Regions from separate parts of the Dactylosporangium sp. CA-139114 genome, predicted to be linked through region 2. Evidence: riboswitches for the same ligand, from Rfam matches in the RefSeq annotation. Region 2 holds a riboswitch; the other holds the start of a gene.

Region 1 (7,013 bases), 440 kb from region 2:
GCCAGGTGCATGATCTCCGTCGAGCCCTCGAAGATCCGGTTGATGCGCAGGTCGCGCAGGATCTGCTCGACCGGGATGGCCCGCTCGCCGCGCGCGGCGAGGGAGTCGGCGGTCTCGTAGCCGCGGCCGCCCCGGATCTGCACGAGCTCGTCGGCGACCTTCCAGGCCAGCTCCGAGGCGTACAGCTTGACCAGCGCGGCCTCGATGCGGATGTCGTTGCGGTTGTCGTCGGCGAGGCGGCAGGAGACCTCGATCATGGCCTCCATCCCGTAGGTGGAGCCGGCGATGAACGCGATCTTCTTGGCGATCGCCTCGTACGTGCCGATCGGCCGGCCCATCTGCACCCGCTCCGCGGCCCACTCGCGGGCCACGCCGAGGCACCACTTGCCGGCCCCGACGCACATCGCCGGCAGCGACAGCCGGCCGGTGTTGAGCGTGCTCAGCGCGATGCGCAGGCCCTGGCCCTCGCCGCCGATGACGTTCTCCTTGGGCACGCGCACGTCGTGGAAGCGGGTGACGCTGTTCTCCAGCCCGCGCAGGCCCATGAACGCGTTGCGCCGCTCGATGGTCACGCCGGGCGCGTCGCCCTCGACCACGAACGCGGTGATCCCGCCCTTGTGCCCCTCGCTCCTGGGCACCAGCGCCATGACCACGAACAGGGTGGCCAGGGTGCCGTTGGTGGCCCACAGCTTGACGCCGTTGAGCAGGTAGTCGCCGTCCTCGGTGGGCACCGCGGCGGTGCGCAGCCCGGCCGGGAACGAACCGACCTCCGGCTCGGTGAGCAGGAACGCGGACACCTCCCCGGCGGCCAGGCGGGGCAGGAAGCGCTGCTTCTGCTCGTCGTTGCCGACCAGCTTGAGCGGCTGCGGCACGCCGATCGACTGGTGCGCCGACAGCAGCGCGCCGATGGACGGGTTGACCGAGCCGACGAGCATGAGCGCGCGGCAGTAGTCGAGATTGGTCAGGCCCAGCCCGCCGTACCGCTCGTCGATCTTCATCCCGAAGGCGCCCAGTTCCCCGAGCGAGCGCAGCACCTCGTCCGGGATGTGGGCGTCGCGCTCGATCTGCTGGCCGTCCACCTCCGCGCTCAGGTAGGCGGCGAGCTTGGCGCGGAACTCGGCGCCGCGCGCCTCGGCGGCCGGATCGAGCTCCGGCAGTGGGTCGATGAGATCCAGGCGCAGCCGGCCGAGGAACAGCTCCTTGCCGAAGCTCGGCTTGCGCCATTCGGTCTCGCGGTTCTCCTCGATGACCTTGCGCGCCTCCCGTTCCGCGCGCACCGACGTCGCAACCATGGACACCCCCAGGTAGACGCTCCCGAACATCCAGGTTATTACCCGCGGGTAGCGTCGGCTATGCCAACGATCGCGGCCGCGACGGCGGCGGGCGCCTCGTCGGGGATCCAGTGGCTGACCCCGGCCAGCGGCACGAACCGGTAGTCGGCCGCGACGTGCTCGGCACAGGCGCGCGCCGCCGCCGGGCCGATCGCCACGTCCCCGTCGCTCCACACGTACGTCGTCGGCACCGTCGAGGGCCCCAGCCCGACGAGGTCGCGCGAGCCCATCGCCCGGTACCAGTTCAGCGCCGCCGTCAGCGCCCCCGGCTCGAGCAGCGGCCGCACGTACCCCTCGACGTCCTCCAGCGGCGCGAACAGCCCGCGCAGCCGTCGGGCGGAGTCGGCCAGCAGCACCTCCTCGGCCTTGCCCGGCTGCCGGAAGAGCTTGATGTACGCCGAGCGCTCCCGCTGGTCCGGGTCGTGCGCGTAGGCGTAGGCCGACGCGTGCGGGTGCGGCACCGAAACCGCCGTGAGCGTGCGCACCCGGTCGGTGTGCCGCAGCGCCACGTGCCAGGCGCAGATCGCTCCCCAGTCGTGCCCCACCAGGTGTACCGCCGGAATCTCCAGCGCGTCGAGGACCGCCACGACGTCCAGCGCGCACTCGGTGATCCGGTAGGCCTCGACCGTCGCCGGACGGGCGCCCGGCGAGGTGCCCCGCTGGTCGAGGGCGTAGGTGCGCAGGCCCGCGGCGTGCAGCAGCGGGGTGACCGCCGCCCACTCGCCGCTGTGCTGCGGGAAGCCGTGCAGCAGCAGCACCGGGTCCCCGCCGGGAGGGCCGCCGTCGAACACGTCGAACGTGAGCGATCGCGCCGTGATTTTCATGACCAGAGACTACGAGTCGGCGGCGATCACTGTTACCGTCGGGAAACAACTGCACATCCGACAGGGGAGCGCACAGCGCTGAGAGTGCGACGGCCGTCCGACGGCGTCGCAGACCCTCGAACCTGATCTGGGTAATGCCAGCGCAGGGAGCTCGGTCACCTCACGCCAGCCGTCACGTCGGCCCGTCCAAGGGCCGGCGTGACGTCGCGTCTCCTTCTGGTTCGCACGAACTGGGAGGTTCAACCATGCAGACCCGTTGGCGGACCGTCGACATCGTCGTCGCGTCCATCATCGCCGTGGCCTTCGCCGGGGTGTTCTACGCCTGGAACAACCTGTGGAACGCCCTGGAGAGCTTCGCGCTGCCCTGGCGCGCGGTGATCTACGGCGTGTGGCTCGTCCCCGCGGTCCTCGGGCCGCTGGTCATCCGCAAGCCCGGCGCCGGCCTCTACACCGAGCTCGTCGCCGCGATCGTCTCCGCGCTGTTCGGCTCGGCGTGGGGGCTCACGGTCGTGGTGTCCGGCCTGGTGCAGGGCATCGGCGGCGAGTTCGGCTTCGCCGCGACCGGCTACCGCGGGTACAAACTCGTCAACGCCCTGGTCGCGGGCGCCCTCTCCGGCGTGGGCGCCGCGCTGTTCGACCTGAGCGTCTACTACGGCGACACGTTCACGGCCGGCCAGAAGTGGACCTACGCGGCGCTCGTCGTGGCCAGCGGCGCGATCGTCGCCGGCGGCGGCAGCTGGGCCCTGCAGCGGGCGCTGTCGCGCACGGGCGTGCTGGACCGCTTCCCGTCCGGCCGGGAGCGGGTTGCCGTCTAAGCGTTGAGCACCGTCGAATTCCGCGGGTTCGGGTGGCGGCACGCCGGGCGCAAGGCCTGGGCGGTCCGCCACCTCGACCTGCGCATCGAGCACGGCGAGCGGGTCCTGCTGCTCGGCGCCTCCGGGGCCGGCAAGTCCACGCTGCTCGCCGCCCTCGCCGGCCTGCTCGCCGAGGACTCCGGCGAGCAGGAGGGCGAGGTCCTGGTCGACGGCCGCGACGCGCGCCGGCAGCGCAACACGACGGGGATCGTGTTCCAGGACCCGCAGACCCAGCTCGTGATGAGCCGGGCCGGCGACGACGTCGCCTTCGGCCTGGAGAACCGCGGCGTGCCCCGGGCCGGGATCTGGCCGCGGGTCGACGCCGCGCTGAGCGCCGTCGGCTTCCCGTACGACCGCTCCCGCAGCACCGCCGCGCTCTCCGGCGGCGAGCAGCAGCGGCTGGCCATCGCCGGCGTGATCGCGCTGCGGCCCGGGCTGCTGCTGCTCGACGAGCCGACCGCGAACCTCGATCCGGAGGGGGCGCAGCTCGTCCGTACCGCCATCGCCAAGGTCATCCAGGACCTCGACGCGACCCTGGTGCTGGTCGAGCACCGGGTCGACGAGGCCCTCCCCCTGGTCGACCGGACGATCGTGATCGGCGACGACCCCGACGCGGTCTGGAGCCCCGGCGCCCCGCTGCCGGTCCGCCCGGCCGCCACCGCCCCGGGCGAGGCGCTGCTCACCGCCGAGCGCCTGGCCCTGCCGCACACCGCCGCGATCGTCGACGAGGAGGTGCGCGCGGGGCAGGCCCTCGCGGTCGAGGGCCCCAACGGCGCCGGCAAGACGACCCTCGCGCTGCTGCTCGGCGGCCTGACGAAGCCGCGGGGCGGGCGGGTGACGGCCTCGGCCGCGCTGGCCGGGCGGGACGCGGGCCGCCCGCCGCACCGCTGGCGGGCGCGGAGCCTGGCCACGCGGATCGGCTCGGTGTTCCAGAACCCCGAGCACCAGTTCGTCACCGACACCGTCCGCGCCGAGCTGGCCCTCGGGGGCGCGTCCGAGGCGACGGTCGATCGCCTGCTGCAGCGGCTGTACCTCGACCGCCTGGCCCTCGCCAACCCCTTCACGCTCTCCGGCGGCGAACAGCGCCGGCTCAGCGTCGCGACCGCGCTCGCCGCCGCGCCCCGGGTGCTGGTCCTGGACGAGCCGACGTTCGGGCAGGACCTGCGCACCTGGCGGGAGCTGGTGACCCTGCTGGCCGACCTGCGCGACGAGGGCCGGGCGCTGGTGCTGGTCACCCACGACCCGCAGCTCGTGGCCGCGATCGGCGACCGGCGGCTGGAGCTGCGCCGATGACCGGGCCTTCGCCGACGACCGGACCTTTGCCGACGACCGCATCCTCGCCGACGACCGGACCCGCGCCGGTGCACGGGACGTGGCTCGGGCGGCGCGACGCGGTGGCCAAGCTGCTCGCCGCGCTGCTGGTGACCGCGGCCGTCGTCACGACCCTGGACCCGGTCGCCTCGCTGACCGTCATCGGCGCGCTGCTGGTGCTGCTGCCGTTCACTGGACTCGGCCTGGGCACGCTGTGGCGGCGGGGCTGGCCGATCCTGGTCTCCGCGGCCGGCATCTTCGGCTTCACGGTGCTGCTGGGAGCCCAGGACTCGCCGGTCGTCGCGCACGTCGCCGGGCTCGACGTGCGCGAGAACGCGGTCGGCTACGCCCTGCGGCTGCTCGCCGTCGGGCTGCCGGGCTTCGTGGTGTTCGCGACCATCGACCCGACCGACCTCGCCGACTCGCTCGTCGCGCACCTGCGGGTCCCGCCCCGGTTCGCGATCGGCGCCCTGGCCGCGCTTCGCCTGGCGCCGCTGCTCGCCGGGGAGTACCGGCTGATCCGGCTCGCGCGGCGCGCCCGCGGTACCAAGGCCGGGCCCTTCTCCACGCTCTTCGGCCTGCTCGTCGCGGCCATCCGGCGCGGCATCCGGCTGGCGACCGCCATGGAGGCCCGCGGATTCGACCGGGGCGAGCCGCGCACGATCGCCCGGGATACCCGATTCGGGTGGATGGATGCCCTGGTAGTGGCCCTCGGCCTGGCCCTCGCGCTAGCGGTGGTCACGCTGAAGTTCGCACGCACATAGGCATATCGCTACCTGTTGTTCGCCCACGGCATCGAGGGTCGGCGGTGAGAACCACCGGATTCCAGCTGAGGAGCGTTCATGGGCCACGGTCACGGCCACCACCATCACCACGAGGACCTGCCGCAGGCAGCCGGCGACGTCCCCGCGGTGCTCGACGCGTCGATCCCGGACAGCGAGCTCTCGCCCGGCGACGTCTCCCGCCGCGGGTTCCTTCGCCGCGCGGGTCTGCTCGGCGCGGCGGCCGCCGCGGGCGGCGCGCTGGCGAACGCCGGCGTCGCGCACGCGCACGGCGACGAGCACAGCCACGACTTCGACGGCTGGGACCGCCACGGCCACAGCCGCCCGTCGAACAACAACCTCACGTGGCTGGCGGGCGACCACCACATCCACACCCAGTTCTCCAGCGACGGCATGTACCGGGTCGACGACCACGTGCGGCACGCCTCCGCGTTCGGCCTGGACTGGATGGTCATCACCGACCACGGCACCGTCCAGCACTCGAAGATCGGCGTCGACAAGGTCAACCCGCTCATCCGCGGGGCCCGCGACGACTACAAGGACATGCTGGTCTTCCAGGGCCTGGAGTGGAACATCCCGGCCGCCGAGCACGGCACGGTCTTCGTGCACCCGGGCGCCAACGAGGTCGCGGTCCTCAAGGAGTTCGAGGGCACCTTCGACGGCTCGGTGCAGGGCTCGGTCAACCCGGCCAACGTCACCGAGGCCCTCGCGATCGCCGGCATCAAGTTCCTCGGCGACCAGGTCGCCAAGCGGCGGGTCCAGGACGCGCTGTTCCTGGCCAACCACCCGGCCCGCAACGGCATCGACTCGCCGCACGAGATCCGCGGCTGGCGCGACGCCAACCCGCAGATCGCGATCGGCTTCGAGGGCGCCCCCGGCCACCAGGCCGCCGGCATCGCCAAGCCGCTCGGCGGCGGCGCGGGCCGCGGCTTCTACGAGAACGCCCCCAACGCGAACTCGTTCGCCGGCTACCCGCCGGAGAGCTACCGCACCTGGGGCGGCTTCGACTGGATGACCTCCACCGTCGGCGGCCTCTGGGACAGCCTCCTGGCCGAGGGCAAGGCGTGGTGGATCACCGCGAACTCGGACTCGCACGTCGTCTACGAGGAGACGGCGAAGCGCCCCGACAACACGGACTTCGCCACCAACGGCTACCACTTCGACCCGGTGTACGGCCAGCCGGCCAACCTCACCCCCGGTGACTTCTGGCCCGGCTACTACAGCCGCACCCACGTCGGCTCGAGCAACTTCAGCTACGCGGCGGTCATGGCCGGCCTGCGCGCCGGTCGCGTGTGGGTCGACCACGGCCACCTGATCGACGGCCTCGACGTGCAGGTGCGCGTCAAGGGCTCGCCGGTCGGCACCACCCTGGGCGGCTCGCTGCAGCTGCGCCGCGGCCAGCGCGCCGAGCTGGTCATCAAGGTCGCGCTGGCCGCCAAGGCGAACTGGGCGAACTTCGTGCCCAAGCTGGCCCGCGTCGACGTCATCCGCGGTGCCGTCAAGGGCGCCGTGTCCGACCGGGACACGTTCAAGGCCCCCGACACCAAGGTCGTCAAGTCCTTCGAGGTGACCCCGGCCAAGGGCACCGTGTCGTTCACCTACGACCTGGGCGTGGCCGACCAGCCGTTCTACGTGCGCGTGCGCGGCACCGACGGCAACCGCACCGCCCCCGGCTACCTGGGCGCGGCGATCGACCCGGCCGGCCCGGCGATCGACGTGCTCGGCGACGCCGACCCGTGGAAGGACCTCTGGTTCTACGCGAACCCGATCTGGGTCCTCCCCCGGTGATGCGGTTCCCCGACGTCCAGGCGGCCGACCATCACATCCTGGCGGCCGGCCGCCCCGCGTTCACGTACTTCTCCGGCGGGGAGGTCCTCGTCGGCGCCGAGGCCGAGCAGCCCCCTGAGGGTG
Region 2 (7,013 bases):
GATGAACGGCAGGACCAGGGGGACGTACCCGTACCCCTGCCCGTAGTCCGACCAGACCGTCGCGTCCGGGAACGCCTTGCCGTCCACGAGGCTCGCGGTGCCCACGGCGAGCACCCCGAGCAGCTCGAACCCGACCGCGAACCAGGCGACCCGGCGCGAGGTGGCGCTGGAGCGGGCCAGGGCGACGGTGGCCACGATGTAGACGAGCGCGGCGAGCGCGGACAGCGAGTAGGCCAGCGGGGCCTCGGAGAACTTGGTGCCGATCTGCACGCCGGCCCGGGCGCTCGCCGACAGCGCGAAGACGCCGTAGACGAACACGAGCACGCGCCCGAAGCCGCGGTTCAGGGGCTTGCCGGCCGGACCGGTGGAGGTGGGTGTGTCAGCCATTCCAGATCTGTCCGAGTCGCAGGATGAGCACGGGCACGATGACCGCCGCCGCGCCGATGAGCAGGGATCCCCAGCGGGTCGGCTCCATGCGGGCCAGCACGATGCCGGCCGGGGGGAGCAGAACCGCGGTGAGCAGGTATCCGATGAGCGTGACCAGGTCCCCGCCGCGCGGCTCGCCGCCGCCCGCCAGCCGCACCACGAGCACCACGACCTGCACGAGCACCAGCGCCTCGACCAGCCAGAGGCCCGCGAACAGCGGCCGGGAGGGCTCGCGCTGCCGGAAGAACTCCACGAACGCCCAGACGGCGAGCGCGAGCGACAGCACGTGGGTGGCGACTGCCAGCGGCCCGATCACGGCCGAAGCGTATCCGGCCGCGCCGGATGTCCGGGCCGGAGGTCTCGGCCGGAGGAAGGACAGGCCCGGCTCCGCGAGCGTGGTTCACTTCTGTCGGCTACCCGCCACTGGCACATTTCCGGGATTGTTCCGCGCCACCGTGGCCGTACCGTTCATCGCAGCGAAACACGACGACCAAGGGGAACGACAATGAGCGACTTCGACGCCGGCGACACCGGGCACGACGTGGACTTCGGCCACTACGAGGCCGGTCAGGAGCAGGGCTCGCTGGACCAGATGCACCACGCCGCGGGCTCGGAGGCCGACGCCAGCAGCCAGTTCGGCGTGTACGAGGAGGGCCACCACGACACGGACTCGACGGACTTCTCGCAGGGTCACCACGTCGAGTACGACGCGCCGGCGGCCGTGCACTACGAGTCGGACGACTACACGAACTACTCGCACGACGCGACCTCCGACGACCACGTCTTCGCGGCCGAGAGCAGCGAGAACGCCCACCAGGCCAACTTCAGCGAGCTCGACCAGCTCGAGAACAGCTTCGGCAAGTCGTTCGTCGACGGCACCGAGTTCCACTCGGCGGGTGGCGAGGCCCAGTTCGGCGTCGCGGGCAACTAGTCCCACCCCGCATCACACCCCAGCATCAAGCACCGAGCACAGCGAGTGCCCGGCCGGCTCGCCCCGGCCGGGCACTCGTGCGTCCGGCGGGTCCTCAGGCGTGGCCGAGGACGGGGTGGGGGACGTACGGGGACTCGAGGCGTTCGACCTCCCGCTCGTCCAGCGACAGCTCCGTCGCCGCGATGGCGTCCTCCAGGTGGTGCAGCTTCGTCGCGCCGACGATCGGGGCCGTCACCGCGGGCTTCGACAGCAGCCAGGCCAGGGCCGTCTGGGCCGGGGAGACGCCGCGCTCGGCGGCCAGGGCGGCGTTGGCGTCCACGACGTTGAAGTCGGCCTCGGTGTACAGCTGGTCGCCGTACGGGTCGTTGTTCGCCCGGGTCGTGCGCCGCTCGCCGCCGCGGCCCCGGTTGCCGGCCAGCAGACCGCGGGCCAGGGGGCTCCAGGGGATCACCCCGACGCCCTGGTCCGCGCAGAGCGGGATCATCTCGCGCTCCTCCTCGCGGTACACCAGGTTGCAGTGGTTCTGCATCGACACGAACGGGGTCCAGCCGTGCTCGCGGGCGAGGTACTGGGCCTTGGAGAACTGCCAGGCGTACATGCTGGACGCCCCGATGTAGCGGGCCTTGCCGGCGCGGACGACGTCGTGCAGGGCCTGCATCGTCTCCTCGATCGGGGTGGCCGGGTCCCAGCGGTGGATCTGGTAGAGGTCGACGTAGTCGGTGCCGAGCCGGCGCAGCGAGTCGTCGATGCCCGCCAGGATGTGCTTGCGGGACAGGCCGCCGTCGTTGGGGGCGTCGCTCATCCGGCCATGGACCTTCGTGGCCAGGACGTAGTCGTCGCGGCGCTGGAAGTACTTCGCCAGCAGCCGGCCCGTGATCACCTCGCTGGCGCCGAGGGAGTAGACGTCGGCGGTGTCGAAGAACGTGATCCCGGCCTCGGCGGCGCGGCGCACGAACGGGTCGGCGCCCTCCTCGTCCAGCGCCCACGGGCGCTGGGCCGGGTCGCCGTAGCTCATCATGCCGAGACAGATTTCAGAGACCTGCAGGCCGGTCCGGCCGAGTCGCACTTGCTGCATGTCTGAAAAACTATCGCGGTGCCCACCCTCGGACGACTGCATCTCGTGACCGACACCCGGCCCGGCCGCAACCCGCTCGAGGTCGTCGCCGCGGCCCTGCGCGCGGGCTTCGACACGGTGCAGGTGCGCCCCGAGGACGCCCTGACCGATCGGGAGGCCTTCGAGCTGACCGTGCGCGTGCTGGCCATGTGCCGCGAGCTGGGCCGCACGTGCCTGGTCAACGACCGGCTGCACCTCGCGCTCGCGGCCGGGGCCGACGGCGGGCACGTCGGCGCCGACGACCTGCCGGTGGCCGCCGCCCGGCGCATCCTCGGCCCGCACGCGATCCTCGGCGCGACCGCCCGCGATCCGCACACGGCGCGCCGGGCGGTCGCCGACGGGGCCTCGTACCTCGGCGTCGGGCCCGCGTTCGCGACCACCACGAAGAGCGGCCTGCCCGACGCGATCGGCCCGGCCGGGGTGCGCGCGGTGGCCGAGGCGGTGCCCGTGCCGGTGGTGGCGATCGGCGGGGTGACCGCGGCCCGGGCCGGCGAGCTGTTCGCGGCCGGGGCGCACGCCGTCGCCGTGGTGGGCGCGATCAGCGGCGCGGCGGACCCGTACGCGGCGGCCTTGGAGTTCTCGGCATGAGCATGAGCATCGGCATCGTGGGCGGCGGGATCATCGGGCTCAGCGTCGCCTTCGAGCTCGTCGAGCGGGGGGCCGGCGACATCACGGTGTACGACGCCGACCCGGGGCGGGGCGCCGGGCTGGTCGCGGCCGGGATGCTCGCGCCCACGGCCGAGGCCGTCTTCGGCGAGGAGGATCTGCAGGCGCTGATGCTCGAGTCGATGCGCCGCTGGCCCTCGTTCGCCGCGCGGGTCGAGGCCCGGACCGCACTGCCGATCTCGTACCGCACCGACGGCACCCTCCTCGTCGCGCTCACCGCCGACGACCAGGCCGAGATCGACCGCCTCATCGGCTTCTACCGCCGCGCCGGCACCGCGATCGAGCCGCTCACCGGCCGCGAGCTGCGCGAGCGCGAGCCGCTGCTCGCCCCGCGGGTCCGCGGCGGTGCCCTCGCCCCCGGCGATCACCAGGTCGATCCCCGGCTCCTGCTGCGGGCCCTGCGCACCCTGCCGGTGCGGTTCGAGGCGCGGGACGTCGCCGACCCGTCCACGCTGCGGGACGATGTGATCATCGTCGCGGCCGGTGCCGCCTCGGCCGCGCTGACCGGGCTGCCGGTGCGCCCGGTGAAGGGCCAGCTGCTGCGGCTGCGGGGCGCCGAGCCGCTGCTGCGCCACGTCGTGCGGGGCGTGGCCCGGGGCCGGGACGTGTACCTCGTGCCGCGCCGCGACGGCGAGCTGGTCGTCGGCGCCACCGAGGAGGAGCGCGGGCCCGACACCACGGTCACCGCCGGCGGCGTGCTGGACCTGCTCCAGCCGGCCGCCGACCTCCTGCCCGGGGTCGCCGAGCTCGTCCTGGCCGAGACCCTCGCCGGCCTGCGCCCGGGCACGCCCGACAACGCCCCGGTCATCGACCGGCTCGAATCCGGGGTGATCGTCGCCACCGGCCACCACCGCAACGGGGTGCTGCTGGCCCCGGCGACCGCCGCGGCCGTTGCCGAGCTGGCGCTGCTCGGCGCGACCGGGGTGGACGTGCGGGCCTTCGGGGCCGGGCGCTTTACCTGACGGCTCCGGCGGCGTTATCGTCGGACGCGTACCCCACGGGAGTCCGGTGCGACCGGGCTGAGAGGGGGGCTGTGAGCCCCCGACCGTAGAACCTGATCCGGATCATGCCGGCGCAGGGAGGCAGGAGTGAGTTCCATGCAGCTTGTGGTCAACGCCGTCGCATCGACCGTCGACGAGGGCATCACCGTCGCCGACGTGGTGAAGGCGCTCGCCGGAGAGGACCCGCGCGGGATCGCCGTCGCCCTCAACGGTGACGTGGTGCCCCGGTCGCGCTGGGAGCAGACCCGCCCGGCCGAGGGCGACCAGGTCGAGGTGCTGACGGCGGTGCAGGGTGGCTGACGCCCTCGTGCTGGACGGCGTGGAGCTGCCGTCCCGGCTCATCCTGGGCACCGGCGGGGCGACCAGCCACGCGGCCCTCGAGGCGGCCATCCGGGCCAGCGAGACCGCGCTCGTCACCGTCGCCCTGCGCCGGCTCGACCCGGCCGCGCCCTCGCTGCTCGACGTCGTCGAGCGCTGCGGGGTGCGCGTGCTGCCCAACACGGCCGGCTGCTACACGGCGACCGAGGCGGTCAAGCTCGCCCACCTCGCCCGCGAGGCCTTCGGCACCGCCTGGGTGAAACTCGAGATGATCGGCGACGAGGAGACCCTGCTGCCCGACGGGGTCGAGCTGCTCGACGCGGCCGCGCGGCTCGTCGGGGACGGGTTCACCGTCCTGCCGTACACCAGCGACGACCCCGTCCTCGCCCAGCGCCTCGCCGACGTGGGCTGCGCGGCCGTCATGCCGCTCGGCGCCCCCATCGGCTCCGGCCTGGGCATCCGCAACCCGCACAACATCGCGCTCATCCGGCGGCTCGTCACCGTCCCGGTCATCCTCGACGCCGGGATCGGCACCGCCTCCGACGCGGCCCTCGCGATGGAGCTGGGCTGCGACGGCGTGCTGCTCGCCTCCGCCGTCACCCGGGCCGAGCACCCGGCGCGCATGGCCGAGGCGATGCGCCTCGCGGTGCGGGCCGGGCGGCTGGCCCACCTGGCCGGGCGCATCCCCCGGCGCCTGCACGCGACCGCATCCAGCCCGACCGGAGGTATGCCGTGGTAGAGCCCGGCCTCATCGTCTTCACCGACCGCCGGCAGACCGGGCGCCCGCTCGACGAGGTGATCGCGGGCGCCGTCGACGGCGGGGCCCGGGTGGTGGTCCTGCGCGAGCACGACCTCCCGCCGCGGCGCCGGCTCAAGCTCGCGGCCACCCTGCGCAGCCTCCTCGACCAGGTCGGCGGCCGGCTGCTGCTGGAGGAGGACGGGGCGCTGCGCAAGTGCCACGGGCTCGAGGAGCTGGTCGCGGCCGGGGACGACCCCGTCGACTACGTGACCCTCTCGCCGATCTTCGCCACGCGCAGCAAGCCCGGCTACGGCCCGCCGCTGGGCCTGGCCGCGCTGGGCCGCATGGCGATGGCCGCGCCCGTGCCGGTCTTCGCGCTCGGCGGCGTCGACACCCCCGGCCGCGTCCGCGACTGCCTCGACGAGGGCGCCGCCGGGGTGGCCGTGATGGGTGCCGTCATGCGCGCCGAGGACCCGGCCCGCCTGGTCAAGGAGCTGCTGGCCGCATGAACCCGCCCGTGGCGCTCACCATCGCCGGCTCCGACTCCGGGGGCGGCGCCGGAATCCAGGCCGACCTCAAGACCTTCGCCGCGCACGACGTCTTCGGCACCAGCGTCATCACCGCGCTCACCGCGCAGAACACGGCGGGCGTGCGGGCCATCTCCGCCGTCGACCCGGGGTTCGTCGAGGCCCAGCTCGAGGCCGTCCTCGACGACCTGCCCGTCGCCGGGGTGAAGACCGGCATGCTGGCCTCCCCGGACACCGTCGCGCTCGTGGCCCGGCTCGCCCCGCGGCTGCCGAACCTGGTGGTCGACCCGGTGCTCGTGGCCTCCTCCGGCGACCGGCTCTTCACCGCCGACGCCGAGCGCGCGTACCTCGACCTGCTCTTCCCGCACGCCGCCGTGGTCACGCCGAACCTGCGCGAGGCCTCCGTGCTGCTCGGCCGCGAGGTGCTCGACGCCGACGACGCCGCGAAGGCCGCCGGGGACCTGGCCGCCTTCGGGCCCCGGTGCGTCGTGGTCAAGGGCGGCCACCTGCGGGGGAGTGCCGAGGCCGTCGACGCGGTCTGGTACGACGGCCAGACCTCGCTGCTGAGCGCCCCCTGGATCGACACGACCAACAACCACGGCACCGGCTGCACCTTCGCCGCCGCGACCGCCGCCCGGCTCGCGGCCGGCGACGAGCTGCCGGTCGCCCTCGCGCGCGCCAAGTCCTACGTCCACTCGGCCCTCACCCGCTCGGCGTCCTGGACCCTGGGCGCCGGCCACGGCCCGCTGGCCTGGGGCCCCTTCTAGGCACCACCGCTCTGCAGGCGTCGACGTCGCCGCTTCCTCAGGTCATCCATGCCCTTTTATGGGAGGTTTGTCATGAAACGTAAGGTTTTCGTCGAGGGAGTGCCCTTCGCCGAGGTGCAGCTCTCCGGCGACAACCCGCCCGTCCGGCTGTACGACACGTCCGGACCGGTCAGCGACCCGCCGCTGCGCGCCGCGTGGATCGCCGAGCGCGGCCCGGTCGAGCGCACGCAGCTGCACTACGCGCGCCAGGGCGTGATCACCCGCGAGATGCGGTTCGCGGCGATCCGGGAGGGCGTCGAGCCGGAGCTGGTGCGCTCCGAGATCGCCGCCGGCCGGGCCATCCTGCCCAACAACGTCAACCACCCCGAGAGCGAGCCGATGGTCATCGGCTCCCGGTTCCTCGTGAAGGTCAACGCCAACATCGGCACCAGCGCCGTCTCCTCCGGCGTCGAGGAGGAGGTCGCCAAGCTGGCCTGGGCCACCCGCTGGGGCGCGGACACCGTCATGGACCTGTCCACGGGCCG

The links. A riboswitch is a leader RNA that binds a small molecule or an ion and turns the genes downstream of it on or off. The one in region 2 is predicted to bind thiamine pyrophosphate.
Region 1: linked by a shared signal. The riboswitch ahead of ACQP2P_RS39765 (ECF transporter S component) and the one ahead of thiS (sulfur carrier protein ThiS) in region 2 are both predicted to bind thiamine pyrophosphate.

The regions. Positions count from the first base shown of each region.
Region 1 is NZ_CP192080.1:8,869,008-8,876,020, forward strand. It holds gene ACQP2P_RS39755 (acyl-CoA dehydrogenase family protein) at 1-1,292, opposite strand, end outside; gene ACQP2P_RS39760 (alpha/beta fold hydrolase) at 1,331-2,155, opposite strand; TPP riboswitch at 2,208-2,322, shown strand; gene ACQP2P_RS39765 (ECF transporter S component) at 2,401-2,970, shown strand; gene ACQP2P_RS39770 (ABC transporter ATP-binding protein) at 2,974-4,302, shown strand; gene ACQP2P_RS39775 (energy-coupling factor transporter transmembrane component T family protein) at 4,329-5,084, shown strand; gene ACQP2P_RS39780 (PHP domain-containing protein) at 5,163-6,890, shown strand; gene ACQP2P_RS39785 (hypothetical protein) at 6,887-7,013, shown strand, end outside.
Region 2 is NZ_CP192080.1:8,433,526-8,440,538, reverse strand. It holds gene ACQP2P_RS37775 (hypothetical protein) at 1-387, opposite strand, end outside; gene ACQP2P_RS37770 (hypothetical protein) at 380-742, opposite strand; gene ACQP2P_RS37765 (hypothetical protein) at 932-1,357, shown strand; gene ACQP2P_RS37760 (aldo/keto reductase) at 1,452-2,432, opposite strand; gene thiE (thiamine phosphate synthase) at 2,451-3,059, shown strand; gene thiO (glycine oxidase ThiO) at 3,056-4,099, shown strand; TPP riboswitch at 4,125-4,235, shown strand; gene thiS (sulfur carrier protein ThiS) at 4,235-4,438, shown strand; gene ACQP2P_RS37740 (thiazole synthase) at 4,431-5,195, shown strand; gene ACQP2P_RS37735 (thiamine phosphate synthase) at 5,189-5,704, shown strand; gene thiD (bifunctional hydroxymethylpyrimidine kinase/phosphomethylpyrimidine kinase) at 5,701-6,489, shown strand; gene thiC (phosphomethylpyrimidine synthase ThiC) at 6,562-7,013, shown strand, end outside.